DNA from 2 places in the Streptomyces sp. NPDC048277 genome. Region 1 is predicted to be linked to the other one. Evidence: riboswitches for the same ligand, from Rfam matches in the RefSeq annotation. Region 1 holds a riboswitch; the other holds the start of a gene.
The links. A riboswitch is a leader RNA that binds a small molecule or an ion and turns the genes downstream of it on or off. The one in region 1 is predicted to bind ZMP and ZTP.
Positions count from the first base shown of each region.

Region 2: another riboswitch for ZMP and ZTP. It lies ahead of AB0D85_RS01915 (glycine hydroxymethyltransferase); the one in region 1 lies ahead of AB0D85_RS15300 (bifunctional 5,10-methylenetetrahydrofolate dehydrogenase/5,10-methenyltetrahydrofolate cyclohydrolase).

Region 1 covers NZ_JBEZLQ010000006.1:5,152-19,481, reverse strand. The annotation lists gene AB0D85_RS15360 (pyridoxal-dependent decarboxylase) at 1-1,351, shown strand, start outside; partial or broken gene AB0D85_RS15355 (hypothetical protein) at 1,416-1,946, shown strand; gene AB0D85_RS15350 (MBL fold metallo-hydrolase) at 1,964-2,593, opposite strand; gene AB0D85_RS15345 (S-(hydroxymethyl)mycothiol dehydrogenase) at 2,593-3,681, opposite strand; gene AB0D85_RS15340 (MBL fold metallo-hydrolase) at 3,902-5,569, shown strand; gene AB0D85_RS15335 (sulfite exporter TauE/SafE family protein) at 5,566-6,315, shown strand; gene AB0D85_RS15330 (metal-sensitive transcriptional regulator) at 6,355-6,642, opposite strand; gene AB0D85_RS15325 (rhodanese-like domain-containing protein) at 6,731-7,312, shown strand; gene AB0D85_RS15320 (ABC transporter ATP-binding protein) at 7,380-9,158, shown strand; gene AB0D85_RS15315 (hypothetical protein) at 9,232-9,528, opposite strand; gene AB0D85_RS15310 (nuclear transport factor 2 family protein) at 9,700-10,065, shown strand; gene AB0D85_RS15305 (hypothetical protein) at 10,053-10,220, shown strand; ZMP/ZTP riboswitch at 10,238-10,320, shown strand; gene AB0D85_RS15300 (bifunctional 5,10-methylenetetrahydrofolate dehydrogenase/5,10-methenyltetrahydrofolate cyclohydrolase) at 10,345-11,193, shown strand; gene AB0D85_RS15295 (CU044_5270 family protein) at 11,197-12,165, opposite strand; gene AB0D85_RS15290 (sigma-70 family RNA polymerase sigma factor) at 12,158-12,736, opposite strand; gene ctaD (cytochrome c oxidase subunit I) at 12,842-14,330, shown strand, end outside.
Region 2 covers NZ_JBEZLQ010000001.1:385,662-399,991, forward strand. The annotation lists gene AB0D85_RS01865 (AMP-binding protein) at 1-441, opposite strand, end outside; gene AB0D85_RS01870 (AMP-binding protein) at 481-2,085, opposite strand; gene pabB (aminodeoxychorismate synthase component I) at 2,082-4,571, opposite strand; gene AB0D85_RS01880 (hypothetical protein) at 4,602-5,189, opposite strand; gene AB0D85_RS01885 (DUF3050 domain-containing protein) at 5,473-6,198, shown strand; gene AB0D85_RS01890 (DMT family transporter) at 6,179-7,042, opposite strand; partial or broken gene AB0D85_RS01895 (hydrolase) at 7,162-8,100, opposite strand; gene AB0D85_RS01900 (hypothetical protein) at 8,371-8,715, shown strand; gene AB0D85_RS01905 (glutathionylspermidine synthase family protein) at 8,724-9,908, shown strand; gene rocD (ornithine--oxo-acid transaminase) at 9,989-11,194, opposite strand; ZMP/ZTP riboswitch at 11,298-11,387, shown strand; gene AB0D85_RS01915 (glycine hydroxymethyltransferase) at 11,420-12,874, shown strand; gene trpS (tryptophan--tRNA ligase) at 13,003-14,016, shown strand; gene AB0D85_RS01925 (2'-5' RNA ligase family protein) at 14,203-14,330, shown strand, end outside.

The DNA of each region.
Region 1 (14,330 bases):
GCTCCAGTCCGCCCGTGACATGGCCGCCCATGAGGTGGCCGGGTCGGCCGAGCGGCCGGTGGTCGCGCTCGGGCCCGCGCCCACCCGGGCGACGCTGCCCGAGCGGGGGGAGGGCGGGGCCGGCGCGCTGGCCCGGTTCACCGAGCGGTGGGCGCCGGGTCTGTCCGCCTCGGCCGGGCCACGGTACCTCGGTTTCGTCACCGGTGGAGTGACGCCCGCCTCCCTCACCGGCGACTGGCTGACCTCGGCCTACGACCAGAACCTGTCCGGGGCCACCGGCTCCTGGGGCGCCGCCCTGGAGCACGAGACCGTGGGCTGGCTGGCCGGGCTGTTCGGGCTCGGCGAGGCGCACAGCGGGGCGTTCGTGACCGGGGCGACGATGTCGAACACGGTCGGTCTGGCGATCGCCCGCGAGTGGCTGGGCGAGCGGCTCGGGGTGGATGTCTCCCGGGCGGGGGCCGCCGCGCTGGGCCCGGTCGACGTGCTCTCCGGCAGTCCGCACTCCAGCGTCGGCAAGGCGCTGTCGGTCCTCGGCATCGGGCGCGACCGGCTGCGGCAGGTGCCGCTGCTGCCCGGCGGGCGGGAGGCGGTGGACGTGACCGCGCTGGACGCGGCGCTGGACGCGCTGGACGGGCGGCCGGTGATCGTCGTCGCCAACGCGGGCACGGTGAACACGGTCGACTTCGACGACCTGCGGGCTATCGCCGCCCTGAAGGAGCGTCACGACTTCTGGCTGCACGTGGACGCCGCGTTCGGCGCGTTCGCCGCCCTCTCCCCCGCCCACGCCCCGCTCGTGGCCGGCCTGGACGCGGCGGACTCGGTCTGCGTGGACCTGCACAAGTGGCTCAACGTCCCCTACGACGCGGCCGTCCAGTTCACCCGCCGCCGCGACCTCCAGGTGGCCGTGTTCCACAACGCGTCCCCCTACCTGGGCCTGCCGACCGGCGATCCCGACTTCCTGCACCTCACCCCGGAGAACTCCCGCCGGATGCGGGCGCTGCCGGCCTGGTTCTCCCTGATGGCGTACGGCCGTGCCGGGCACCGCGAGATCGTCGAGCGCAACGTCGAGCTGGCCCGCCGCCTGGGCTCGGGCATCGACGCGCTGCCCGGTCTGCGTCTGCTGGCCCCGGTCCGGCTCAACGTGGTCTGTTTCACACTCGCCGAGAAGCCGACGCAGGAGCGGGTGGACGCCCTGGCCCGGGCGGTCGCCGCGTCCGGGGAGGCGTTCCTGACCCCGACCGTCCACGCCGGGCTGCCGGCGCTGCGAGCGGCATTCAGCAACTGGCGGACCACCGAGGACGACACCCGCCGGGTACTGGACGTGCTCACGACGGCGTCAGCGACTCTGTGACAGGCGCAAGGCCATGGCGACGACGTACGGGCCGGACGATCAACAGGACGGATACCGTGCACCCATGTCCGCGTTCTTGCAGCAACTCCCGGCTCTCATAGGCGTCGTGATCGGCGCGCTCGGTTCGTATCTCGCGGTGGTGCGGGGTGACCGGGCACGGTTCCGGCGGGAGCAGGAGGCGCGCTGGGACGAGCGGCGGCTGGGGGTGTACAGCGAGTACGCGCGGGCGTTGAAGAGGTCGGTGAACCTGTCGTACCGCGTGGCCTCCCACCTCGGCAACGACCCGCATCCGCACCCGTTGTCCCCGGCCGAGGCCGAGCCGCTGCTGGCGGAGGCCACGGACGGGCGCGACCCGGCCGGGGAGGCGCTGATCATGCTGGGCAGTCCGGAGGTGGTGGAGCGGGCCCGGGAGTGAGTGACCATTGTGATGGAGATGGAGAGGTTCATGCGGTCGGGGACGGTCGACCCGGACGCCTGGCAGCAGTTGCTGGAGCGTCAGCGGGCCGGCCGTGAGGGGTACTACACCGCGGTGCGGAAGGACCTCGCCCTGCCGCCGGGGCATCCGGCGCGCTGGCCGACCCGGCTGATGATGTGACGGCCGACGGGTCCCGGTCAGTGGCCCCGGGCGATCCACTCCTCCAGGTGGGGCGCCTCGGCGCCGATCGTGGTCGGGTCGCCGTGTCCGGTCAGGACCTTCGTCTCCGGCGGGAGGGTGAGCAGCTTCTCCCGGATGGAGTGGATGATCGTCGGGAAGTGGGAGTACGACCGGCCGGTCGCGCCGGGGCCGCCCTGGAAGAGGGTGTCGCCGGTGAAGACGGTGCCCAGTCCGGGGTCGTAGAGGCAGACGGCACCGGGCGCGTGGCCGGGGGTGTGCAGCACGGTCAGGTCGGTGCCCGCGGTCTCGATGACCATCCCGTCGGCCAGGTGGTTGTCGGGGTCGCGGTCGGGGTGGGTCTGCTTCCACAGCGCCAGGTCGTCGGGGTGCAGCCAGATCTTGGCGCCGGTGAGGTCCGCGAGGGCGGGCGCGGCGTCGATGTGGTCGTTGTGGGCGTGGGTGCACACGATCGCCTTCAGGGTGCGGTCGTCGACCGCTTCGGCGATGGCCTGGGCGTCGTGGGCGGCGTCGATGACGATCACCTCGCGTTCGTCGCCCACGATCCACACGTTGTTCTCGACGTCCCAGGTGCCGCCGTCGAGCGTGAACTGCCCCGCGGTGACGAGTCGTTCGATGCGCGTGGTCATCAGAGCACCACCACCGAGCGCAGGATGTCGCCGCCGTGCATCCGCTCGAACGCCTTCTCCACCTCGTCGAGCTGGATGGTCTCGGTCACGAAGGCGTCCAGCGGCAGCCGGCCCTGCAGGTGCAGGTCGATCAGCATGGGGAAGTCCCGGGAGGGCAGACAGTCGCCGTACCAGCTGGACTTGAGCGCGCCGCCGCGGCCGAAGACGTCGAGGAGCGGGAGTTCGAGCTTCATCTCGGGGGTCGGCACGCCGACCAGGACGACCGTGCCGGCGAGGTCGCGGGCGTAGAACGCCTGCTGGTACGTCTCCGGGCGGCCGACCGCCTCGATGACGACGTCGGCGCCGAAACCGCCGGTCAGCTCGCGGATCGCCTCGACCGCGTCGTTCTCGCGGGAGTTGACCGTGTGCGTGGCGCCCAGGGTGCGGGCCTTCTCCAGCTTCCGGTCGTCGATGTCGACGGCGATGATCTTCGCGGCCCCGGCCAGGTTCGACCCGGCGATCGCCGCGTCGCCGACACCGCCGCAGCCGATGACGGCGACCGAGTCGCCCCGGCCGACGTTGCCCGTGTTGATCGCGGCGCCGATGCCGGCCATCACCCCGCAGCCGAGCAGGCCCGCGACGGCGGGCGACACCGCCGGGTCGACCTTGGTGCACTGCCCGGCGGCGACCAGCGTCTTCTCGGCGAAGGCGCCGATGCCGAGGGCCGGGGAGAGCTCCTGCCCGGTCGAGGCGAGGGTCATCCTCTGCTTCGCGTTGTGCGTGTTGAAGCAGTACCAGGGGCGGCCGCGCAGACAGGCCCGGCAGTTGCCGCACACGGCACGCCAGTTGAGGATCACGAAGTCGCCGGGCGCGACGTCCGTGACGCCCTCGCCGACCGACTCCACGACACCGGCGGCCTCGTGGCCGAGCAGGAACGGGAACTCGTCATTGATACCGCCCTGCTTGTAGTGCAGATCGGTGTGACAGACCCCGCAGGCCTGCACCTGTACGACGGCTTCGCCCGGCCCGGGGTCCGGCACCACGATCGTCTCGACCCGCACCGGCTCGTTCTTCCCCGGTGCGATCACGCCGCGTACTTCCTGCGCCATGCTCCTGACCCTTCCGTCGATCTATTGACGTGCTGCTCACGACCCTACGCGTGACTGATCGGTAACGGCACGGAGCACGTCGATCGTTCCGGATCTTTCCGGTCGGCCACCGCTCACCCTTCGACGATGCCGGTCAGATACCCCCGGGGGTACCTCTGCTACGGTGGTGAACATACCCCCGGGGGTAATCAGGGCCGGGGATCGGGAAAGGAGTGCTGCCGTGTCCTTCGTCGACACCATCGAGGTGCCCGGGCTGGGCAACCGCGGCTATCTGGCGGGCGGTGCGCACCGTGCCGTCGTGGTCGATCCGCCCAGGGACATAGACCGCGTGATCGAGGCCGTCGCCCGGCGCGGGGTGCGGCTCACGCATGTCGTCGAGACGCATCTGCACAACGACTACGTCTCGGGCGGACTGGAGCTGGCCCGGCTCACCGGGGCCGCCTATGCGGTACCGGCCGGGGCACGGGTGGCGTACGAGCACACGGCGGTGGCCGACGGGGACGTGCTGGAGATCGAGGAGGGGCTGGCGCTGCGGGCGCTGGCCACGCCGGGGCACACCCCGCACCACACCTCGTACGTCCTGGAGGAGGACGGCGGGGCGGCGGCCGTGTTCACGGGCGGCTCACTGCTGATCGGTACGGTCGGCAGGCCCGACCTGGTGGAGCCCCGGCTGACCGACGGGCTGGCCCGGGCGCAGCACGCCTCGGCGCACCGGCTGGCCGCCGAGCTGCCGGACGGGACGGCGGTGCTGCCGACGCACGGTTTCGGCAGCTTCTGCTCGGCCGGGGACGCGTCCGGTTCCGCGACCACCATCGGCCGGGAGCGCGCGGTCAACGCGGCGCTGGTCAAGGACGTCGACACGTTCGTGGCCGAGCTGCTGGCCGGGCTGGACGACGTGCCGGCGTACTACGCGCACATGGGCCCGGTGAACTCGGGGGGCCCGGCCCCCGTCGACCTGACTCCGCCGCGCCCGGCGGACGCCGAGGAGATCGCGGCCCGGCTGGCCGCCGGGGAGTGGGTCGTGGACCTGCGCAACCGGGTGGCGTTCGCCGAGGGGCATGTCTCCGGGACGCTCAACTTCGAGGCCGACGGGCAGCTCGCCGTCTATCTGGCCTGGCTGCTGCCCTGGGGCAGGCCGGTGACGCTCCTCGCCGAGTCGGCGGCACAACTCGCCGCCGCCCAGCGGGAACTGACCCGCGTCGGCATCGACCGCCCGGCCGCGGCCGGCACCGGCGCACCGCAGTCCTGGCTGCGTCCGGGAGACACCCCGCGCTCCTTCCCGCGGGCCACGTTCGCGGAGCTGGCCGCACACGGGACGGACGGACTCGTCGTCCTGGACGTACGCCGGGACTCCGAGCGGGCCGGCGGTCACCTCCGGGGCTCGCTCCACATACCCCTGCACCAGGTGCGGGAGCGGCTGGGCGAGATACCCGGCGGCACGGTGTGGGTGCACTGCGCGGGCGGGATGCGGGCCGCCGTCGCCGCGTCGCTCCTCGACGCGGCCGGGCGGGACGTGGTCGCCGTCGACGACGGGTTCGCCGCGGCCCGCGAGGCCGGTCTGCCGATGGCCCGGCTCACCCCGGCCGAGGCACAGGAGCGCACGGACGCCGGTGCCGTCCTGCTGGACGTCCGCGAGGCCGCCGACTGGGCGTCCGGGCACGCGCCCCAGGCCCTGCACGCTCCGCTGTCGGCGCTGGCGGCCGGCGCTCCGCTCCCGCCCGCCGCCGAGGACCGGCCGATCGTCGTGATCTGCCGCTCCGGCAGGCGGTCCCGCGAGGCGGCGGCGCTGCTCACGGCCCGTGGCCTGGACGCGGTGGACGTCGTGGGGGGCATGGGCGCCTGGAGCGCGGCGGGACTCGCGGTGAGCGCCGAGGGCACCCCCGCATGAGCGCTCTTCTGCTCGCCCTGGGCGCCGGGGCGTTCACCGGCCTGGCGCTCGGGGCCCTGGGCGGTGGCGGCAGCGTGCTGGCGGTGCCCGCGTTGATCTATCTGCTCGGTTTCACCCCGGCCGCGGCCACCACCGCGAGCCTGGTCGTCGTCACCGTCACCTCGGCCACCGCGCTCGTCGCGCACGCCCGCGAGGGCACCGTGCGCTGGCGGGCCGGTGCCGTGTTCGCGGCGGCGGGAATCGTGCCGGCCGCGGTCGGCGGGCTGGTGTCCCGGCACCTGCCGGCCGCGCTGCTGACCGGGGCGTTCGCGGTGCTCGCCGCCGTGGCGGCGCTGCGGATGCTGAGGCCGCCGGCCACCGGGGCCACGGGGCCGGCACCGGTCCGGGCCTCCCGGGTGGCCGGGGCCGGCGCCGGACTCGGCGCGGTGACCGGGGTGCTCGGCGTGGGCGGCGGCTTCCTCGCCGTACCGTCCCTGGTGAACGTCGTGGGCCTGCGGATGCGGGCGGCGATCGGCACCAGCCTGCTGGTCATCACGATCAACTCGCTCACCGCCCTCGCGGCGCGCTCCGGATCGGCGGCGGACGTCGACTGGACGACCGTGGGCCCGTTCGCCGCGACGGCGATCCTCGGCGCCTGGGACGGCAAGCGGCTCGCCGCCCGGCTGTCCCCCGGCACCCTCCAGCGGCTCTTCGCGTACGCGCTGCTCGCGGTGGCCGGGTTCATGCTGGCCGACGCGGTGTTCTGACCCGGGCGTCCCAGGCCGACGGGTTCCGACCCGTGCGCCTCAGGCCAGTGAAAGGAACAGCTTCTCCAGCCGGGCCTTCATCTGCGCGGTCGTCTCACCGTCCGCCCCGTTGCGGGCGGGGTCGATGATGCACTGCTGGAGCCCGGTCGCGATGATCGCGAAGCCCGCCCGGTCCAGGGCGCGCGAGGCGGCGGCGAGCTGGGTGACCACGTCCTCGCAGTCACGGCCCTCCTCGATCATCTTGATCACTCCGGAGATCTGCCCCTGCGCCCGGCGCAGCCGGTTCAGGACCGACTTGAGCTCATCGCCCTCGAACTGAAGCTCCACGACCACTCCTCACATACCCGTAGGGGTATTTTACCCGCCCCTCGGGCAAACCCGTCACCCCTCACTGCAAGGAAGGATCGCACCCGCCATGACCACCACTCCCCCGAACCCCGATCTCGCCCCCGACCAGGCCCTCGCCCGCCTCCCGGAACTGACCGTCGTCGACGTCCGCACACCGGGCGAGTACGCCTCCGGCCATGTGCCCGGCGCCCACAACATCCCCCTGGACGCCCTGCGCCGGGCCCTGCCCACGCTCCGCGCGGCGGACGGCCAGCTCCTCCTGGTGTGTGCCTCCGGCGCCCGGGCCGAGAACGCCCGGGCGGTCCTCGCCGAGCACGGCATCCCGGCGGCCACCCTCACCGGCGGCACCCGCGGCTGGGCCGAGCGCGGCCACGAACTGCACCGGCCGCGGGGCGGGTCGCGCGCGACCTGGGCCATGGAGCGCCAGGTGCGGTTCACCGCCGGCTCGGTCGTCCTCGCGGGCCTGGGCCTCGGGCTGCTGCACCCGGCCTGGCTGCTGCTGTCGGCGGGGATCGCGGGCGGCCTGGTGTTCTCGGCGCTCACCGACACCTGCGGGATGGCCGCGGTCCTGTCGAAGCTGCCCCACAACCGGCCGCGCCCGGCCGACCTCGACGCGACCCTGGCGAGGATCGGTTCCGCCCGTGGATGAGCGGGCCCGGAGCCGGGAGCGGCCGTCGTAGCCTGGGGGGCGCCCCACCTCCCGGACGAGGAGCACCGTGACCACCGCAGACGCAGTGCCCACGAGAGAGACGCGAGAGCGGACCGGTCCGTCCGTGTTCCGGCTGCTCCTCTCCTATGTACGGCCGCACCGCTGGGCCCTGCTGGCGGGTGCGGTGCTCTCGCTGGTGACGGGCGCGACCGGGCTGCTGCTGCCGCTGGTGGCACGGGGGTTGATCGAGGACCTGTCCCACGACCGTTCCATCACCGGGAAGTTGCTCGCCATGGCGGGTCTGGTGGTCACCAACGCCGCGTTGGGCGCGCTGGGTTCGTACGTGCTGCGGCGCACCGCCGAGTCGGTGGTGCTCGGGGCGCGGCGCACCCTGTCGTCGTATCTGCTGCGGCTGCGGATCGCCGCCGTGGACCGTACCGAGCCCGGCGACCTGATGGCGCGGATCACCTCGGACACCACCCTGCTGCGCGAGGTGACCACGGACTCGCTGGTCGCGCTCGGCACCGGCGGACTCACCCTGGTCGCCACGGTGGTGATGATGGGGGTGGTCGATCCGGTGCTGCTCGGCGTCACGCTCGCGGTGATCGCCGGGGCCGGCACGGTGCTGGGCACGATCGTGCCGCGCATCAACCGGGCCAGCCGCCGGGCGCAGGACGCGGTGGGTGTGATGGGTGCCTCGCTGGAGCGGGTCCTGGGCGCGCTGCGGACGGTGAAGGCATCCGGCGCCGAGCACCGGGAGGAGCAGGCCCTGCACGCGGCCGCCGAGGAGTCCTGGCGGCAGAGCGTGCGCGCCGCCAAGTGGTCGGCCGCGGCGGGCAACACGGCGGGGCTCGCGATGCAGCTGGCGTTCATCACGGTGCTGGCGGTGGGCGGGGCGCGGGTGGCGACCGGCGCGATCGGCGTGGGCACGCTGGTGGCGTTCCTGCTCTACGTCTTCTACCTGATGTCGCCGATCCAGCAGGTCGTCGGCGCGATCACCCAGTACCAGACCGGCGCGGGCGCACTGGCCCGGATCCAGGAGGCACTGCTGCTGCCCGCCGAACCCGCGGCCGAGCCCGCCGAGTTGCCGTCCGCCGGCGCCGAACCGGCCTCTCTCGCCTTCACCGACGTACGCTTCCGCTACGCCGACGACCTGCCGTACGTCCACCACGGGGTCAGCTTCGCGATACCCGCGCGGGGCATGACGGCGTTCGTCGGCCCGTCCGGCGCCGGCAAGACCACCGTCTTCTCGCTCATCGAGCGGTTCTACGACCCCGAGTCCGGCGCGATCACCCTCGACGGCCGCCCGCTGGCCGACTGGGACCTGCCCCTGCTGCGTTCCGCGATCGGGTACGTCGAGCAGGACGCGCCCGTGCTGTCGGGCTCGCTGCGGGACAACCTGCTGCTCGGCAACCCGGACGCGGACGAGGACGCGGTGACCCGGGTGGTGAAGACGACCCGCCTGGACGGCCTGGTCGCGCGGCTGCCCCAGGGGCTGGACACCCTGGTCGGCCACCGTGGCACCAAGCTGTCCGGCGGGGAGCGGCAACGGGTCGCGATCGCGAGGGCGTTGCTGCGCCGGCCCCGGCTGCTGCTCCTGGACGAGGCGACCTCGCAGCTGGACGCGGTGAACGAGGCGGCGCTCAGGGACACGGTCGCCGATGTGGCGCGGTCGACCACGGTGCTGGTGGTCGCGCACCGGCTGTCGACGGTGACGATGGCGGACCGGATCGTCGTGATGGACGCGGGACAGGTCCGCGCGGTGGGCACGCACCGCGAGCTGGTGGCGGCGGATCCGCTCTACGCGGAGCTGGCGGCGACGCAGTTCCTGGCCTCGGAGCACTGAGGTCGCCTTCGGGCCCCGGGTACGGCGGAGGGCCGCCCCCTTGTGCGGGACGGCCCTCGGTGTGCGGCCGGGGTCAGGATTCGACGGCCGGCACCAGCCCCATGACGGGCGCGGCCAGGTCGGTGAGCTGGTGCAGTTCGCCGAGCCTCTGGACTCCGTTCAGCCCCTGCACCTGCTCCGAGATCTTCGGGATCTCGTCCTTGTACTGCGCCGGGACGTCACTGCGGGCGACCGAGTCGAGCACGCCGAGCGCGGTGAGCTTCCCGGTGTGCTGGGGGCTCGCGCCGGCCGCGTTCGCCAGCGGCGCGGCGAGGCCGGTGACCCCGACGGCGAGGCCGACGGCGGCGACGATACGTCGTGTTGAGATCATGTCCTCAGCAACGTCCCCGGCACCGGGCCGGACACGGGCAGCCGCTCCCCCTCACCCGTCAGGAGGAGTGCCCGGCCTGCGCTTGCCGAGCCCGGCGCGGCGGAGCACGCTCGAAGGGAGGGTTCTCGCGACCCCTCCGCATCGGGTCGCGGGCACCCGCAGGAGGTCACCATGGGCACCGCGACAGGTTCCGCCTTCGACACCGAGACACTGCGCCGGGCCATAGAGGGAAACACCGGGAACAGCCTTCTGGCGCTCTACGCGGACGACGCGGAGATCCGCATCGTCGACCGCAACACCCAGCCCAGCCACCCCAAGGTCCTGCACGGCCGCAAGGACATCGCCGCGATGCTGGACGACGTCTACGGCCGGGACATGACGCACAAGCTGGACCGGTGCGTCGTGCAGGGCGACAGCGCCGCCTTCAGCGAGTCCTGCGAGTACGGGGACGGCGTCCGGGTACTCGCCGAGTCGATGATCACGCTGCGCGACGGCAAGATCGCCGAGCAGCTCATGATCCAGGCATGGGACGAGTAGTCGGCAGGACCGCGAGGGTCCAGGTCAGCTCCCGGTTGACCTGGACCTTCTCGGCGCGGGCGGCCCTGGGGCACCGCCGCCGGCCGCGGCCTCGCGCGTCCGTGGCGCTGCTGGAGACGGTCCTGCGTGCCGCGCACTGCCGCAGGAAGCGCTGACGGCCTCGGCTACCCTGGGGGCGGGCCGTGACTGGCGCTGAGGTGGAGCACCACCGGGGAGCGGCCCGCACTGTCGATGCCGTGCGCCTGGGCGATCAAGGTCAATCAGCTCAGGAGTGTGCGCATGACCCAGGCCCGCCTCATGGACGGAACCGCCGTCGCCCGCCGGATCGTCGAGGAGACCGCGCAGAAGGCCGCCGGCCTCACCGCACGCACGGGCGTCACGCCGTGTCTGGCGACGGTGCTGGTCGGCGAGGACCCCGCCTCCGTCACCTACGTCCGGATGAAGCAGAACCGCAGCCGCAAGGCCGGCATCGCCTCGCGGCACGTGGCCCTGCCCGCCACCACGACCACCGAGGAACTCGTCGCCGCGCTGCGGGAGTTGTCGGCCGATCCCGCCGTGCACGGCATCCTGCTGCAGCACCCGGTGGGCGAACACGTCGACGAGCGGGCGGCGTTCGAGGCGATCGCCCCGGAGAAGGACGTGGACGGCGTGACCTTCGCGTCGTTCGCGACGATGAGCTTCGGCCTGCCGGGCTTCGTCTCCTGCACTCCCGGGGGCATCCTGCGCCTGCTCGACGCGTACGGCGTCGACCCGGCCGGGAAGCGGGCGGTGGTCGTCGGCCGCAGCGCGATCCTGGGCAAGCCGGCCGGCATGCTCCTTCTCGCCCGCGACGCCACGGTCACCTACTGCCACTCCCGCACCGGGGACCTGTCGGCGGCCGTCCGCGAGGCGGACATCGTGGTCGCCGCCGTCGGCCGCCCCCGGCTGATCCGGGGGCAGGACATCAAGCCGGGCGCGGTCGTGCTCGACGCGGGCTACAACGACGGGAACGTCGGTGACGTCGACTTCGACAGCGCCGTCGAGCGCGCCTCGCTGATCACGCCGGTGCCGGGCGGCGTCGGCCCGATGACCATCGCCGTACTGCTGGAGCAGACCGTCGACGCGGCCGCCCGGCAGCTCGGGGTGTGACGGTCAGCGCATCCAGGCGCTGTAGTCCATGACGTCCCCGGCATGCACCCCGTACTCGGGCTCGTCCCGGGTGAACGTGGTCTCCAGGCCGAGTACGGCACCGGTGGCGGGGTCCAGGATCAGCATCCGCCGTGCGCCGGTGCCCTGGTCGTAGACGTACGCCTGCCCGCCGCGGCCCAGCCGGTCGGTGACCTGACCGACCGGCCGCAACCCCTTCGCGTCGGCGAGGAGCTGAACCAGGGCCGCGGACTCCCGTGCCCCGAGGGTCCAGTTGTTCAGCAACTCCTGGGTGGCGTCGAGGAGTTCGGAGGTGCTGCGGGTGTCGCCGTGGATCAGCTCGGCCAGGTAGGCGCGCAGCTTCGCCGGGTCGTGCGGGGGTGTCGACAGCGGCGGGGCGTCGCCCCACATCGGCGGGAAGGTCCGCCGGCTGAGCACATGGCCGTCCTCGACCAGCCCCTCGTCGGTGAGGACGGGCCGGCCCGCGTGGCTCGGGTCGGTCGCCACCACCACCTCGGTGTGGCTGCCGTCCGCCCGCCAGCGCACCACGCGTTCCTCGGGCAGGGTGAGGGGCGGCTCGTCGTCGCTCATGCCCAGGCTCCAGGACTGCACATGGGTGCCCTGGCGCAGCGCCGGGGACCCGTCGCCCGCCGCCACGGCGGCCAGTTTCGCGACCTGGTCGAGCGGTACGGGGGTGGAGTGGGCGCGGACGGTCAGCGGCCGGGGTGCGGCGACCGCGGGAGCGCCGCCGGAGCCGCCGAGCAGCAGGGCCAGCGTGGTGGCGGCCACGACGGCGGCCGCGGTGAACCCCCACACCGGGCGCGGCCGCGACCAGGTCCGGCGCCCGGGGCGCGGGGCGTGCAGCAGCCGGTTCAGGTGCCGTTCGGCGGTGTGGTCCAGGGGGCCGTCGCCGTAGTGGGGGCCGTCGGCGGGCACCGGGTCGGCGGCGCGCAGCAGGTCGAGTTCGTCAGCCATGGCGGTGTTCCTCGGAAAGGGCCTCGGAAAGGGCCTCAGAATGGGCCTCAGAATGGGCCTCGGCGGCAGGGGGGCGCAGTCGGTCGATCTCGGCTCTGAGCCGGCGGCGGGCGCGGTGCAGCCGCATCGCCGCCGCCCGGCTGCCGCAGCCGAGGACGACCGCGACCTCGTCGACACCGAGTTCCTCCCAGGCGGTCAGCCGCAGCACCTCCTGGTCGGCCGGGGACAGCCGGGCCAGCGCCTCGTGCACCCAGGCGCCGGGCCGCTCGCCGCCGGGGCCGGCCGCGATGTGCCGTCCGTGCGCGGTCTCGTCGTTGCCCAGCCGGTCCATCAGCCGGCGCCTGCGCCCGTACCCGCGTACCGCGTTGGCGAGGCAGTTGCGTGCCACGCCGTACAGCCAGGGCAGCGGGACGGCCGGCAGGTCGGCTCGGCGGCGCCAGGCCACCGTGAACACCTCCGCCACCACTTCCTCCACCTCGCCGGCCCGCCCGTCCAGTCGCCGCGCGACATAACGGCTGACCGCCCAGTAGTGCTCGCGATAGGCAGCGGCGAAGATCTCGTCGTTGCTCATGTCCCGTTCGTGTCCGGCACCTTCCCGATCGTCACACCCGTTTCCGTGACGCTCGTCGCACCGTCCGAGTGTGACCGGCCCCTGCCGTCCGGACACAGGCGGGGCATGAGGAACCTCAAGTGGCTGACGACCACGGACCACAAGACGATCGGAACGCTCTATCTGGTCACGGCGTTCTCGTTCTTCTGCGTCGGTGGCGTGATGGCCCTGTTCATGCGTGCCGAACTGGCCCGGCCCGGCCTGCAGATCATGTCGAACGAGCAGTTCAACCAGGCGTTCACGATGCACGGCACGATCATGCTGCTGATGTTCGCGACCCCGCTCTTCGCGGGTTTCGCGAACTGGATCATGCCGTTGCAGATCGGCGCGCCGGACGTCGCCTTCCCCCGTCTGAACATGCTCGCCTACTGGCTCTATCTGCTCGGTTCGACCATCGCCGTCGGCGGCTTCCTCACCCCGCAGGGTGCGGCCGACTTCGGCTGGTTCGCCTATGCGCCCCTGTCGGACGTGGTCCGCACGCCCGGTGTCGGAGCCGACATGTGGATCATGGGCCTGGCGCTCTCCGGCTTCGGCACGATCCTGGGCGCGGTCAACTTCATCACCACGATCATCTGTATGCGCGCCCCCGGGATGACCATGTTCCGGATGCCGGTCTTCGTCTGGAACGTGCTCCTGACGGCGCTGCTGGTACTGCTCGCCTTCCCGGTCCTGGCGGCGGCCCTGTTCGCGCTGGAGGCGGACCGGAAGTTCGGCGCCCACGTGTTCGACGCGGCCAACGGCGGAGCGCTGCTCTGGCAGCACCTCTTCTGGTTCTTCGGCCATCCCGAGGTCTACATCATCGCGCTGCCGTTCTTCGGCATCATCAGCGAGGTGATCCCGGTCTTCTCGCGCAAGCCGATGTTCGGATACCTGGGCCTGGTGGCCGCGACCATCTCGATCGCCGGCCTCTCGGTCACCGTCTGGGCCCACCACATGTACGTCACGGGAGGCGTCCTGCTCCCGTTCTTCTCCTTCATGACCTTCCTGATCGCGGTCCCGACGGGAGTGAAGTTCTTCAACTGGATCGGCACGATGTGGCAGGGCTCGCTGTCCTTCGAGACACCCATGCTCTGGTCGACGGGCTTCCTGGTGACGTTCGTCTTCGGCGGCCTGACCGGTGTGATGCTCGCGTCCCCGCCGATCGACTTCCATGTCTCCGACTCGTACTTCGTCGTCGCCCACTTCCACTACGTGGTCTTCGGCACGGTCGTCTTCGCGATGTTCGCCGGCTTCCACTTCTGGTGGCCCAAGTTCACCGGGAAGATGCTGGACGAGCGCCTCGGCAAGATCACCTTCTGGACGCTCTTCATCGGCTTCCACGGCACGTTCCTGGTCCAGCACTGGCTCGGCGCGGAGGGCATGCAGCGCCGGATCCCCGACTATCTGGCGGTGGAGGGGCTCACCACACTCAACACGGTCTCCACGATCTTCTCGTTCCTGCTCGGGGCGTCACTGCTCCCGTTCCTCTACAACGTGTGGAAGACGGCGAAGTACGGCGAGAAGGTCGAGGCGGACGACCCGTGGGGGTACGGCCGTTCACTGGAGTGGGCGACGT
Region 2 (14,330 bases), on a different contig from region 1:
GCCGGGCACGGTGTCGACGGTGAGGGTCTGCCGGACCAGCCCGGCCACGTCCAGGCCCTTGAGTTTCGCCGCGTCCGTGACCAGCCACGGCTGCCGGAGCCTGGGCAGCATCTTGCCGACCACCTCGCCGGCCAGTGCGGGGGAGAACAGCACGGGTACCGCGCCGATCCGGGAGATCGCGCAGGTCAGCAGGACGATGTCGACGTTGTCCGTCTTGTGTACGACGACCTGCTCGGCGGGCCGTACCCCGGCCGCCCACAGCCGCGCCGACAACTCGTCGACCGCGTCGGCCAGTTCGCCGTAGCTGAGGTGGACGCCGAGGTCGGGGTGGGTGTCCAGGGGCCGGTCCAGGGTGACGAACACCCCGCCGTGCCGGTCGGCCGCCCGCCGGAACAGCGGGCCCAGGTAGAACCCGCGCTCACCGATGAGGGACTCCTGCATGGGACGTTCCTTTCAGACAGGTCGTTCGTTCCGGCACGGTCACCAGGCGCCCTGGCGGACCAGATGGCGGCGGAGCTTCCCGGTCGGGGTGCGGGGCAGGGAGGGGAGGACGCTGACGCTGCGCGGGACCTTGAAGGCGGCCAGCCGCTCCCGGGCCAGCCGCAGCAGCTCCTCCTGGAGCCCCTCCGGCGCCGGGGTGACGGCGGGCACGACGAAGGCGCGGAGCCGGCCGGTGACCACGGCCACCGCCACCTCCCGCACCGCCGGGTGGGTGCGCAGCACGGCCTCCACCTCCAGCGGGGAGACGGTGATCCCGCCGACCATCTCCATGTCGTCGGAGCGGCCCAGGTGGCGGTAGGCGCCGTCGGGTTCGCGGACCGCCCGGTCATGGGTGTTCAGCCAGCCGCCGACCAGGGTGCGCGCGGTCTCCTCGGGCCGGCCGAGATAGCCGGGCGTCACCGTCGGCCCGCGCACCCACAGCTCGCCCTCGTGGCCGTCCGGCACCGGCCGTCCGTCGCGGTCGCGCAGCTCCACCTCGAACCCGGGCACCGGACGGCCCACGGTGCCCGGGTGGTCGTGGTCCAGGCTGTTGGCGCAGAAGGCGTGCCCGGCTTCGGTGGAGCCGATCTGCTCCAGGACCGGCGCGCCCAGCAGCTCCGTGACCCGGTCGCCCAGCCCGGCCGGCAGCCCCTCGCCGGCCGACACGGCGGCCCGTACGGAGGCGAAGCAGGTCTGGTGCTGCCCGGTGCCCCGGTCGGCGACCAGCGCCGCGTACGCGGACGGCACCGAGTACAGCAGGGTCACCCGGTGCCGGGCGACCAGCTCGTCCACCGCGGCCGGGGCCGGGCGCCGGTCCACCAGGACGGCGCTGGACCCCGAGAAGAGCGGGAAGACGAAGGCGTTCCCGAAGCCGTAGGCGAAGTACAGCTTGGACACCGACAGGGTCACGTCGTCCGGGGCGATGCCGAGCAGCCGCCGTCCGATGAGGTCGTGGTAGGCGGCCGGGTGGGCGTGGGTGTGCACGACACCCTTGGGCCGGCCCGTCGTCCCCGAGGTGTACTGCACATACAGCGGGCCGTCCGCGTCGACCGGGTGGACGGGCGCCGGGTCGGCGGCGGGGGCCAGCGCGAGCAGCTGGTCGGCGCCGAGACGGGGGCGGCCGGTGAAACGATCCTCCGCGCCCGGTCCGGTCAGGCAGAGCACGGCCTCGGTGTCGGCGGCCATGAACGCGTGGTCGGCGGCGGGCAGTTCGGGGTTGACCAGCACGGCGACGGCCCCGAGCCGGGCGACCGCGAGAAAGGCCACCACCCAGGCGATCCCGTCCGGCAGCGCCAGCACCACCCGGTCGCCGGGCCCGACCCCGTGTGCGGCGAGGACACCGGCGGCCCGGGCCCCGAGCTCGTGCACCTCGCCGTGGGTCCAGGCGCGGTGCCCCTGGTGGAAGGCGGGGCGGCCGGCCCAGCCCTGCCGCTCGGCGAGGTCGGCCAGGTGGCCGGCGAGGTTGACGGTGTCCGTACGGGTGCCCGTCCGGGGGTTCGTCCGGGGGGTCGCGCGCGGGTCCGACTGGGCGTCCGGCCGGGCGTCGGCGTTCGTGCGGGCGTCGGCGTTCGCGCGGGCGTCCGTGCGGGACAGCGGCAGCGTCATCGGGCGGCCTCCTCCACGGCGTCCGCCGTGGCCTCCGTGTGCTCCCGCAGCGCCCGCATCTGCGCGGCCGTCTTCAGCAGCATCTCGTCGTACTCGGCGGCCGGGTCGGAGTCCAGGACGATCGCCCCGCCCGCGCCCAGCTGCATCCGGTCGCCGGTGATCACGGCCGTGCGGATCACGATGTTGAGGTCCGCGCCGCCGCTGCACCCGAGGTAGCCGAGCGCCCCCGAGTACACGCCCCGGGCCTCGGTCTCCAGGCTGTCGATGATCTCCATCGTGCGCAGCTTCGGGGCGCCGGTCATCGACCCGCCCGGGAAGCAGGCGCGCACGCAGTCCACCGCGTCCGTGTCCGCGCGCAGCCGTCCGGTCACCGTGGACACCAGCTGGTGCACGGTCGCGTACGACTCGGTGGCCATCAGCCGCGGGACGCGGACGGTTCCGGTACGGCAGACCCGGCCCAGGTCGTTGCGGAGCAGGTCGACGATCATCAGGTTCTCGGCGCGCGTCTTGGCGTCCGCCGCGAGCGCGTCCCGCAGCCGGTCGTCCTCGAAGGGGGTCGCCCCGCGCGGTGCGGTGCCCTTGATGGGCTTGGCCTCGGCCACCCCGTCCCGGGTGATCCGCAGGAACCGCTCCGGTGAGGAACCGGCCACGTCCAGGTCGCCGAAGCGCAGCATGGCCCCGTACGGCGCCGGGTTGACGCGGCGCAGCTCCCGGTAGAAGGCGTAGGGGTCGGCCGGGGCGGGCAGCCGGGCCGCGTCGGTCAGACAGACCTCGTAGCTGGTGCCGGCCCGCAGCTCCCGTTGGCAGGCCTCGATGTCCGCGAGGTAGGTTGCCCGGTCCCGCACCAGCCAGGGTTCGGCGGCCTCCAGGTCCGGCGCCTCGGCGGCGGGCGGGGCGGGCCGGGGAGCGTCCGGGGCGAGGAAGGTGAGCTGGGCCAGGGTGGCCTCCAGCCACTCCCCGGCCTCCCGGGCGGCCCGCGGGGTGTCCTCCGCCAGGCAGACCGCGTAGGTGACGTCCTCCTCGTGGTCCACGGCGATCAGCCGGTCCGCGAACAGCCAGCAGGCGTCCGGGGTGTCGGCGCGGTGCCGGTTCGGGGAGCCGCAGTCGGCCTTGAGCTCGTAGCCGAAGTAGCCGACATAGCCGCCGGTGAAGTCGAAGGGCAGCCCGTCGGCGTCCACCCGGCGGCTGGTCAACTGCCGCTTCAGATAGTCGAAGACGCTCGCGGACACCTTGCGCGGCGGCCGTCCGGCCCGCTCGATCACACAGCGCCCGGCCGTGACGTCGTACCGCACGAACTCGGCGAGCGGACCGCTGTCGTCACCCAGGAAGGAGAAGCGCGACCGCCCCCGCTCGACGAGCGAACTGTCCAGCCAGAACGACCGGGGCGAGGCGGCGAAGAGACGGGAGAAGGCCGCCTCCGTGTCGACGGCACCGGAGATCTGACGGGTGTGCAGCCGGTAGACGGGGCGGGGCCGGTCCCCCTGCCGGGGGTGATCCGCCGACCGGGGGGCATCTCCTTGCCGGGGGCGCGGGATGGCTGCCGCGGGGGCGGTAAGGGGGGCGGCGGGGGTGGACCCGGGGGTGCCGGATGCGGCGGGTGTGGCGGGTTCGGCCCCGAGCGTGCCGGCTACGGCGGGTGCGGTGGAGGCGGACCCGGGTGTGCTGGCCGCGGCGGGTGCGGTCGGGACGAACCCGGGGGCGCCGGATGCGGCAGGGGCGGTGGGCACGGGCCCAGGCGTGCCGGGCGCGGCCCCGGACATGCCGGGCGCGGCCCCGGACGTGCTGGGTGCGGCCGATGCGGTGGCTGCGGAGCCGCGTGGTGCGGTTGCGGACCTGGGGCGCGGGATCACCGCCACCGTCGGCGGGACCGCGGTGTTCTTGGTGCGGGCTCTGCGGGCCCGCCGGGCCGTGAGGTTGCGGAAGTTGACCAACATCCGGTGGCCGTACTCGGTCAGCACCGACTCGGGGTGGAACTGCACGCCCCACAGCGGACGCTGACGGTGGCGCAGGCCCATCAGGACGCCGTCCTCGGCCCAGGCGGTGGCCTCCAGGGTGGCGGGCAGCGGCTCGTGCACGGCGAGGGAGTGGTAGCGCACGGCCGTGAAGTCCTGGGTCAGCCCCTCGAACAGGTCCCGCCCGTCGTGCCGGACTCTGGTCAGATGCCCGTGCCTCGGCTGCGGGGCGGGCGCCACCCGGGCCTTCTCGCCGAGCGCGATGCCCTGGTGGCCGAGGCAGACGCCGAGCACGGGGATCGTGGACTCGGCGATCACCCGGGCGCTGATGCCGAAGTCACGGCTGTTTCCCGGATGGCCGGGCCCCGGGGACACCACCACGTTGTCGAACTCCGCGAGTAAGGGGAGACCGGCGGGTGTGCCGCCCCCCTCGTCATTGCGGATCACCACCGGTTCCTCGCCGTTGACCTCGGCGATCAGCTGGAACAGGTTGTAGGTGTACGAGTCGTAATTGTCGATGAGCAGGGTCTTCACCCGCCCACCTCCCTTGGGTCGTTCCCGGGCCTATGCGGCCCGTCGTTTGTGCCGCCCGCGCAGTGCCTGCAGCGGCGGGTACAGCCATTTCTTGAAGAAACGCTGGAGTCGCGGCATGAGAATCCAGGTGACAAGCGCGGTCACACAGAGGCAGAGCACCAGGGTGCGAATGAGCGGATTCAGGCCACCGAGATGGGGAATCACGATGATATTGAAGAGCAGAACCGGTGGGAAAACCGCGCTCATGTTGATGAACCACAGTTTCCATTTCGCCGGAGGGGTGGGCGGCGGAGGCGGCGGAGTCGGCCCGGCCAGCGAGTCGAACCACACCTTCGAGCCGCGCACGCTACGGCGGCCGGTGGGCCGGGCGATGCCGTTCGTCCGGGTCTCCCACTCTCCGCGATCCAGGGAGTTCTCCCAGGCCAGCGCCGAGTCCTCGGTGGCGAAGCGATACACGACATGCCATTCCGCCTCCTGGTCGACAAGGACGCCACCGCCGAGGAACCCCGGCTGACGGGCGCTCGCGCCCAGCATGGCCCACCCCCAGGAGTGGAAGTCGGCCTCGCGACCCGGCAACACGTGATAGGCCACGGTGACGGTGACGGGATTACTGGTCACGGTGTCCTTTACGGAATGGACACACATGGCGTTCAAAGGTTCAACGAGATTTTTTGACGCCCGCAACGTGTCCGGAACGTAACTTTTTATAGCGCTTTCTATGGGCTTGGCGTCTTCTGTCGTCGACTACTTCGGGTAACTCTCGTGGAATTCCGGAAAGTGCTTGCCCGGTGCTCGTGAAAGTTGCACGATCGCCGTCCCGGAACAAAGGAGAGCCGTCGTGTCGAGGTACGTCTGGAATCTGTCCGAAGATGGCCGCGAGGCAATTGATCAGGCGCGTTCGGTGATCGAATCCGCGCGAAAAGAAGTGACCGCCCACCCGCTTTACCGGCGGATATCCGACCGGGATCGCCTGGCGACGTTCATGACCCACCACGTCTTCGCCGTCTGGGACTTCATGTCCCTGCTCAAGTCGCTCCAGCGGGAGCTGACCTGTGTCGACGTGCCCTGGGTGCCCCGCGGCTCCGCGGTCGCGCGCCGGCTGATCAACGACATCGTGCTGGTCGAGGAGAGCGACGCGCTGAACGGCGGCTTCACCAGCCACTTCGAGCTCTACCGCGCGGCCATGACCGAGGCGTCGGCCGACACCGCCCCCGTCGACACCTTCGTCGCGCTGGTCGCCGAGGGCCACGATGTTCAGGCCGCCCTGCGCGTGGCCCAGGTCCCGGCCCCCGCCGCCGAGTTCGTGCGCACGACCTTCGAGATCATCGCCGACCGCCCGCTGCACTGCCGGGCCGCCGCGTTCGCCTTCTCCCGCGAGGACCTGATCCCGGACATGTTCGACCAGGTCGTCAAGGAGGAGGGCACCGACCGCTTCCCGCTCTTCCGTGACTACCTCGCCCGCCATATCGAGGTCGACGGCGAGGAGCACACCCCCATGGCCCTCCAGATGGTCGCCGACCTGTGCGGCACCGACGAACAGCGCTGGCACGAGGCCGTCGAGACCGTCCTCGTCGCCCTGGAGGCCAGGTCCCGCCTCTGGGACGGGATCACGGACGCGATGGGCTGACCGGTTCCGCCGCCTCGGGGTCGGCGCCCTCCGTGTCCGGCGCCTCCCCGAACCGGGCCAGGGCCAGCGCCCCCGCCACGGCCACCGTGAACCCGAGCACCCCGAGCCAGGCCAGGCCCTCCCGGGTGCGGTCCCCGAGCCACACCACCCCCACCGCCGCCGGGCCGATCGTCTCGCCGATCACCATGCCGGCCGTCGCCGTGGTCACCGAGCCGCGCTGCAGGGCCGAGGTCAGCAGCATGAAGGCGCCGCCGCCACCGATCAGCAGGGCGTACGTCGCGGGGTTGGCCAGCAGCCCGGCCGGCCGCAGGGTGTCGATCAGCCGGACCGACACCTCCACCACCCCGAACCCGAACCCGGCGCCGAGCCCGAGGACCAGCGCCCGCCACCGCCCGGACAGCCGCCCGCCGACCAGCCCGAGCAGCAGCACCCCCACCGCGATCGCGAGCATCACGTACGTCAGCGCGTCGGTCCCCGCCCGGTTCCCCTCCGGCCCCGACGCCAGCCCCAGCATCGCGAGCCCCGCGCACACCACCCCCACCGCGGCCCACTCGGTGCCGCTCAGCCGTACCCGCAGCAGCCGCGCCGCGACCACCGCCGTCACCGCGAGGGACGACGCCAGGGCCGCGCTCACGGCGTAGATGGGAATCGACCGCAACGCGAGGATCTGGAACACGAACCCGAGACCGTCCAGCCCCAGCCCGACGATGTACCGCCACTGCCGCACGGCCCGCAGCAGCAGCGCGGCCTCCCCGCCCGCGCCGTCACCGGCCGCCCGCGCGGCCACCGCCTGCAGGACCGTCGCCGTACCGAAGCAGATCGCGGCCGCGAGGGCGCACACCATTCCAAAGAGCACAAAGGGACTCTAGGGGAGGGGAGCAAAGGCCGGTCGGCGGAAAAGTAAGAAGCGGGCCCGGGGTGATCGACCCCCGGACCCGTTCCTCCCTTTCGCCCCGTACGTCAGCTGGCGCCGGCCAGCCAGGCGGTGGCGTTGAGGGCGAGGGCGGCGTTGGTGGCGCCGCTGTCGTTCCAGCCGTCGTACAGCTTGTTGCCGGACTGGCCGGTGCCGTCGTCGATGGGCGAGCTGTCGCCCCAGAACGCGATCCGGCCGCTGCCGTACGTCGACGTCAGGAAGAAGGCGCCGGTGTTCCCGGAGTAACCGCTGCGGTACACCAGCCCCTTCACGTTCGCGTTGTCGGCGGGCGTGAGGGTGGCCGTCGTGCCGTCGGCGATCAGGCTCTTGGTGACCGTGCCGAAGCCGCCGTGCAGCACCGCGTTGCTGCTGTCGCTGATGGCCTTCGGGTAGCCGGAGCTGATGTCCAGCGAGTCGATGGAGAACCCGAACGGGTCGTTGCTGTCCACGCTGTTGTTGGTCATCAGGTCGTTGAGGATCTCGACCGCGTCGTAGCCGTCGTTGTTGCGGTCGGCCCCGCTGTGGTCGGAGATCATGAACAGCCCGCCGCCGGCCTTCACGAACTTCATGATCGCCGTCTTCTCGGCGGTCGTGAACTTGGTGTTGGGCTCGGGCAGCACCAGCGCGTCGAACTTCGACAGGTCGGTCGACGACGAACCGCCGTACGTCAGCGCGCTGGTGGCGGTCTTCAGGCTGTAGTCGCCGGTCTGCTGGAGCGCGACGCCCCAGGACGACAGCGCCCCGGTCCAGTCCGTCTCACTCGACGGGGAGGAGTCCTCGCCGAGCGGGTCGGGCTTGCTGGTGGAGATGATCCAGTCCGCGTTGCCGGCCTCCTCGGCGTGGCCGTCGTCGAACAGGACGTTGTAGGTGGTGGCCGCGTGGGCGGGGGTCGCGGCGGTGGTGGCCTGGACGGCGGCACCGGTGGCGAGCAGGCCGAACACGGCGGCGGCCGTGGTGAGTTTGCGGCGCGAGGCGGCGAAGCCGGGCATCTGTCATTCCTCCGTCGGTGGGGGGATGGAGAGAGGGATGGCGGTGCGGGTACGGGTGCTGATGGTGGTGCTGCGGCGGTCGTTCTGCGCGCGTAGAGTCGAAGTTGATCGTTCACATACGGGCAGGCTGGACGGTACCCGCGGGGCGCGGAGCACCGACAGGATCTCCGGTGGCTTCACATGATTTTCTTACCTGTACATGACAATTCAGGGCTGGCCGAAACCATTCGTCTAAGCTGTCTCCGAAGATCACACGGGGGGAGCACGAACATGGCGGACGCGCGCCGGCAACTGCGCTCGGGCACGGTCGTCCTCGGCGGTATGGGCCTCCTGGCCGCCGCCCTGACCGCCTGCTCCTCCGACCCCGACAGGCGCTGCGTCGACCGCGGCAGCTACACCGCGGGCAAGGGCTACCGGGTCGTCACCGACAAGAACTGCACCGCCACCAAGAGCACCGTGAACGCGGACTACTACTACGGCGGCAAGAAGCGCAGCGGCTGGGTCAAGGGCGGTTCGTTCAGCGAGTCCGGCGGGGGCTCGGGCGGTTCGTCGAGCGACGGCCACAGCGTCCACCGCGGCGGCTTCGGCAGCGGTCACGGCAGCTCCGGCGGCTGACCGGTTCCATGTGCCGCCGTACGACCGACCCCCGCCCCGGCTGGCAGCGGACCGTCGAGGATCAGGGCCTGATCTACCCCCTCACCCGCCACCCCGACGGCGTCCTGCGCCCGTACTGGGACGAGAGCGCGTACTACGTCTTCACCCTGGAGGAGGTGGAGGCGCTGGAGGAGGCCGTCGAGGAACTGCACACGATGTGCCTGGCGGCGGCCGGCCACATCGTGGCGAAGGACCGTTTCACCGACCTCGGCATCACGGACCCGCGCGTGGTGGCCGCCGTGACCGAGGCCTGGCGGCGCCGCTCCGAACTCCCCTCCCTCTACGGCCGTTTCGACCTCCGCTACGACGGCACGGGCCCGGCGAAACTCCTGGAGTACAACGCCGACACCCCCACCTCCCTGGTGGAGGCGGCCTCGGCCCAGTGGTTCTGGATGGCGGACCGCTTCCCGGGCGCCGACCAGTGGAACAGCCTCCACGAACGCCTGGTGGCCGCCTGGCGGAAGCAGTCCCGCCTCCTCCCGCCGGACGCCCCCCTCTACTTCGCCCACTCCTCCGCCGACGAACTCGGTGAGGACCTGATGACGGTCGCGTACCTGAAGGAGACGGCCGAACAGGCGGGCCTGGACACCGACTGGATCTCCATGGAGGAGATCGGCTGGGACACCCTCTCCGGCCGCTTCGTCGACAACCGGCTCCGGTTCATCCGCGCCTGCTTCAAGCTCTATCCGTGGGAATGGCTCACGACCGACGCCTTCGCGGACCACGCCCTCGCCACCCTGGACAACGGCGGCGGCACCGGCACGACGATGTGGATCGAGCCGGCCTGGAAGATGCTCCTGAGCAACAAGGCACTGCTGGCGATCCTCTGGGAGCTGTTCCCAGGACACCCGAACCTGCTCCCGGCGTACGTGGACGGGCCCAGGGAACTGGCCGCCACGACGGGTTACGTCAGCAAGCCCCTGCTGGGCCGGGAGGGCGCGGGCGTGGTCGTGCACGAGCCCGGCCGCCCTCCCGTCGTACGCGAAGAGCCCTGCTGCTACCAGCAGTTGGCCCCGCTGCCCGACTTCGACGGCAACCATGTGGTGCTGGGTGCGTGGGTCGTCGGGGAGGAGGCCGCGGGCCTGGGCATAAGGGAGTCGCAGGGTCTGGTGACGGACGACTACGCCCGCTTCCTGCCCCACGTGATCCTTTAGCGCCCCTCAAGGGGCGCGGGGAACTGCGCGACAAGCCACGACGGACCGGTACTCGCGATCAAACCCTCAGCGGCACCCCATCAGGCGCTCAAAACCTCCCACAACTGCTCGATCCCCCACTCCAGATCCTCCTCCTCGATGGTCAACGGCGGAGCCACCCGCACCGTCGCCCCATGCGTGTCCTTCACCAGCACCCCCCGCTCCAGCAGCCGCTCCGAGACCGCCCGTCCCGACCCCACCGCCGGATCCACGTCCACCCCCGCCCACAGCCCCCGCCCCCGCACGGCCGTCACCCGCCCGCTGCCCGCGAGCTCCGCCAGCCGCCGATGCAGCACCTCGCCCAGCACGGCCGCCCGCTCCTGGAACTCCCCGGTGCGCAGCATCGCGATCACCTCCAGGCCCACCGCGCAGGCCAGCGGATTCCCGCCGAAGGTGGACCCGTGCTCGCCGGGCCGGAACACGCCGAGCACCTCCGCACTGGCCACCACCGCCGACACCGGCAGCACCCCACCCCCCAGCGCCTTCCCGAGGACGTACACATCCGGTACGACCCCCTCGTGCTCGCAGGCGAACGTCCGTCCGGTCCGCCCGAGCCCCGACTGGATCTCGTCGGCGACGAACAGCACGTTGCGCTCCCGGGTCAGCTCCCGCACCGCCGGCAGATAACCGGCCGGCGGCACGATCACCCCCGACTCGCCCTGGATCGGTTCCAGCAGCACGGCGACCGTGTTCTCGGTCACCGCCGCCCGCATCGCGGTCAGGTCCCCGTACGGCACGATCTCGAAGCCGGGCGTGTACGGCCCGAAGTCCGCCCGCGCCTCCGGATCGGTCGAGAAACTGATCACGGTCGTCGTACGCCCGTGGAAGTTCCCGCTCGCGACCACCACCTTCGCCATCTCCGCGGGCACGTGCTTGACCCGGTACCCCCACTTCCGCGCGGTCTTCACGGCGGTCTCCACCGCCTCGACCCCCGTGTTCATCGGCAGTACCATCTCCATCCCGCACAGCTCCGCCAGCTCCGTGCAGAACGCGGCGAACCGGTCGTGGTGGAAGGCCCGGGACGTCAGCGTCACCCGCTCCAGCTGGGCCTTCGCCGCCGCGACCAGGCGAGGGTGGCCGTGCCCGAAGTTCAGCGCCGAGTAGCCCGCCAGGAAATCCAGGTACCGGCGCCCCTCGACGTCCGTCATCCAGGCCCCGTCCGCCGTCGCGATCACCACCGGCAGCGGGTGGTAGTTGTGCGCGCTGTGCGCGTCGGCGGCGGCGATGAGGGCTTCCGTAGTGGTCACGGCGACTCCAGAGAACGCGGCGAGATGATCCCTTTAATACCGTCTGTCCGTGCCCGACTGGTGGACGCCACGGCCCCCGGGCCCGGCGTGCCCGGTAATGTGATCGGCGGGCCGTGACTGGCGCGCTGGGATGGGACCGACCATCAGGGAGCGGCTCGTGTGTGATCGAGTGCCGTGCGCCTGGGCCGAACCGTGAATGCCGAACGCCATGTCCGGAGGTCCCGAATGTCCGACCAGTCCGCACCCCTGTCCACCGAGTCCACCGCGTACCGCGCCGCCCTCGACGTGATCCGCGCGGTCGAGCCGCGCGTCGCCGACGCCATCGGCCAGGAGGTCGCCGACCAGCGCGAGATGCTCAAGCTGATCGCCTCCGAGAACTACGCCTCCCCGGCGACCCTGCTCGCGATGGGCAACTGGTTCAGCGACAAGTACGCCGAGGGCACCATCGGCCGCCGCTTCTACGCCGGCTGCCGCAACGTCGACACCGTCGAGGGCCTCGCCGCCGAGCACGCCCGCGAGCTGTTCGGCGCCCGGCACGCCTATGTCCAGCCGCACTCCGGCATCGACGCCAACCTGGTCGCCTTCTGGGCCGTCCTCGCCGACCGCGTCGAGGTCCCCTTCCTGGCGAAGACCGGCGCCCGCCAGGTCAACGACCTCTCCGAGGCCGACTGGGCCGAGCTGCGCCAGGCCTTCGGCAACCAGCGGATGCTCGGCATGTCCCTGGACGCCGGCGGCCACCTCACCCACGGCTTCCGCCCGAACATCTCCGGCAAGATGTTCGACCAACGGTCGTACGGCACCGACCCGGCCACCGGGCTCATCGACTACGACGCGCTGCGCGCCCAGGCCCGCGAGTTCAAGCCGCTGATCGTCGTCGCCGGCTACTCCGCGTACCCCCGGCTGGTGAACTTCCGGATCATGCGCGAGATCGCCGACGAGGTCGGCGCGACCCTCATGGTCGACATGGCGCACTTCGCCGGTCTGGTCGCCGGCAAGGTCCTGACCGGCGACTTCGACCCGGTCCCGCACGCCCAGATCGTGACCACGACCACCCACAAGTCGCTGCGCGGCCCGCGCGGCGGCATGGTCCTGTGCGACGACTCCCTCAAGGACCAGGTCGACCGCGGCTGCCCGATGGTCCTCGGCGGCCCGCTCCCGCACGTCATGGCGGCCAAGGCCGTCGCCCTGGCCGAGGCCCGGCAGCCCGCCTTCCAGGACTACGCCCAGCGCATCGTCGACAACTCGCGCGCGCTGGCCGAGGGCCTGATGCGCCGGGGCGCCACGCTGGTGACGGGCGGCACGGACAACCACCTCAACCTGATCGACGTCGAGTCCTCCTACGGTCTCACCGGCCGCCAGGCCGAGACCGCCCTCCTCGACTCCGGCATCGTCACCAACCGCAACGCGATCCCGGCCGACCCGAACGGCGCCTGGTACACCTCCGGCATCCGCATCGGCACCCCGGCGCTGACCACGCGCGGCCTGGGCACGGCGGAGATGGACGAGGTCGCGGGCCTGATCGACCGCGTCCTGACCGCGACGGAGCCGGGCACGACGAAGTCGGGAGCGCCGAGCAAGGCGTCGCACGTCCTGGACGAGAAGGTGTCCACGGAGATCGCCCAGCGCGCGACGGACCTGGTCGCCGGCTTCCCCCTGTACCCGGAGATCGACCTGGGCTGAGCCGGCCTGCTTTTAGGGGCGCGGGGCCGCATTCATTTGCGGCTCCGCCGCAGGGCGCGACCGGCCCCCACCGGCCCGCGGTTTCCCACGCACCGAAACCACCCGAGCTCTCTGAGACAATGGTGAGCATGGCCTCTGATCGACCCCGCGTGCTCTCCGGCATCCAGCCCACCGCCGGCTCGTTCCACCTGGGCAACTACCTCGGCGCCGTCCGCCAGTGGGTAGCCCTCCAGGATTCCCACGACGCCTTTTACATGGTCGTCGACCTGCACGCGATCACGATCCCGCAGGACCCCGCCGACCTGCGCGCCAACACCCGGCTCGCCGCCGCGCAGCTGCTCGCCGCCGGCCTGGACCCGGACCGCTGCACCCTCTTCGTGCAGAGCCACGTCCCCGAGCACGCCCAGCTCGCCTGGGTCATGAACTGCCTGACCGGCTTCGGCGAGGCCAGCCGGATGACCCAGTTCAAGGACAAGGCGGCCAAGCAGGGCGCGGACCGCGCGAGCGTCGGCCTGTTCACGTACCCGATCCTCCAGGTCGCCGACATCCTGCTCTACCAGGCCCACGAGGTCCCCGTCGGCGAGGACCAGCGCCAGCACGTCGAGCTCACCCGTGACCTCGCCGAGCGCTTCAACGGCCGCTTCGGCGAGACCTTCACCATCCCGAAGCCGTACATCCTCAAGGAGACGGCGAAGATCTACGACCTCCAGGACCCGTCGATCAAGATGAGCAAGTCGGCGCCCACGCCGAAGGGCCTCATCAACCTGCTCGACGACCCGAAGGCGACGGCGAAGAAGGTCAAGAGCGCGGTCACCGACACGGACACCGTGATCCGCTACGACGCCGAGCACAAGCCGGGTGTCAGCAACCTCCTCACCATCTACTCCACCCTCACCGGCAAGACGGTCGCCGAGCTGGAGCAGGAGTACGAGGGCAAGATGTACGGCGCGCTCAAGACCGACCTCGCCGAGGTCATGGTCGAGTTCGTGACCCCGTTCCGCGAGCGCACCCAGCAGTACCTGGACGACTCCGAGACGCTCGACTCGATCCTGGCCAAGGGCGCGGAGAAGGCCCGTGCCGTCGCCGCGGAGACGCTGGCCCAGGCCTACGACCGGGTGGGCTTTCTGCCCGCCAAGCACTGAGCGAAGCACCTGACGCACCGGGCGAGGCGCAGGGGGCGCTCGGGGCGCTCAGGGGGTCGCGCGGGAGCGCTGCACATCACTTCGGCCACGGCTGCCCGGAAGGCGGCCGTGGCCGTACAGTCGATAGCCGGACGGCCGGGTACGAACCCGACACGCGTCCGACCACCACGACCGACGGGAGATGACGTGGGGACCGTAACGATCGGCGTGTCGATCGCGGTCCCGGAGCCTCACGGCAGCCTGCTCCAGGAGCGGCGCGCGGGCTTCGGCGACGCCGCGGCCTACGGCATCCCCACGCACGTCACGCTGCTCCC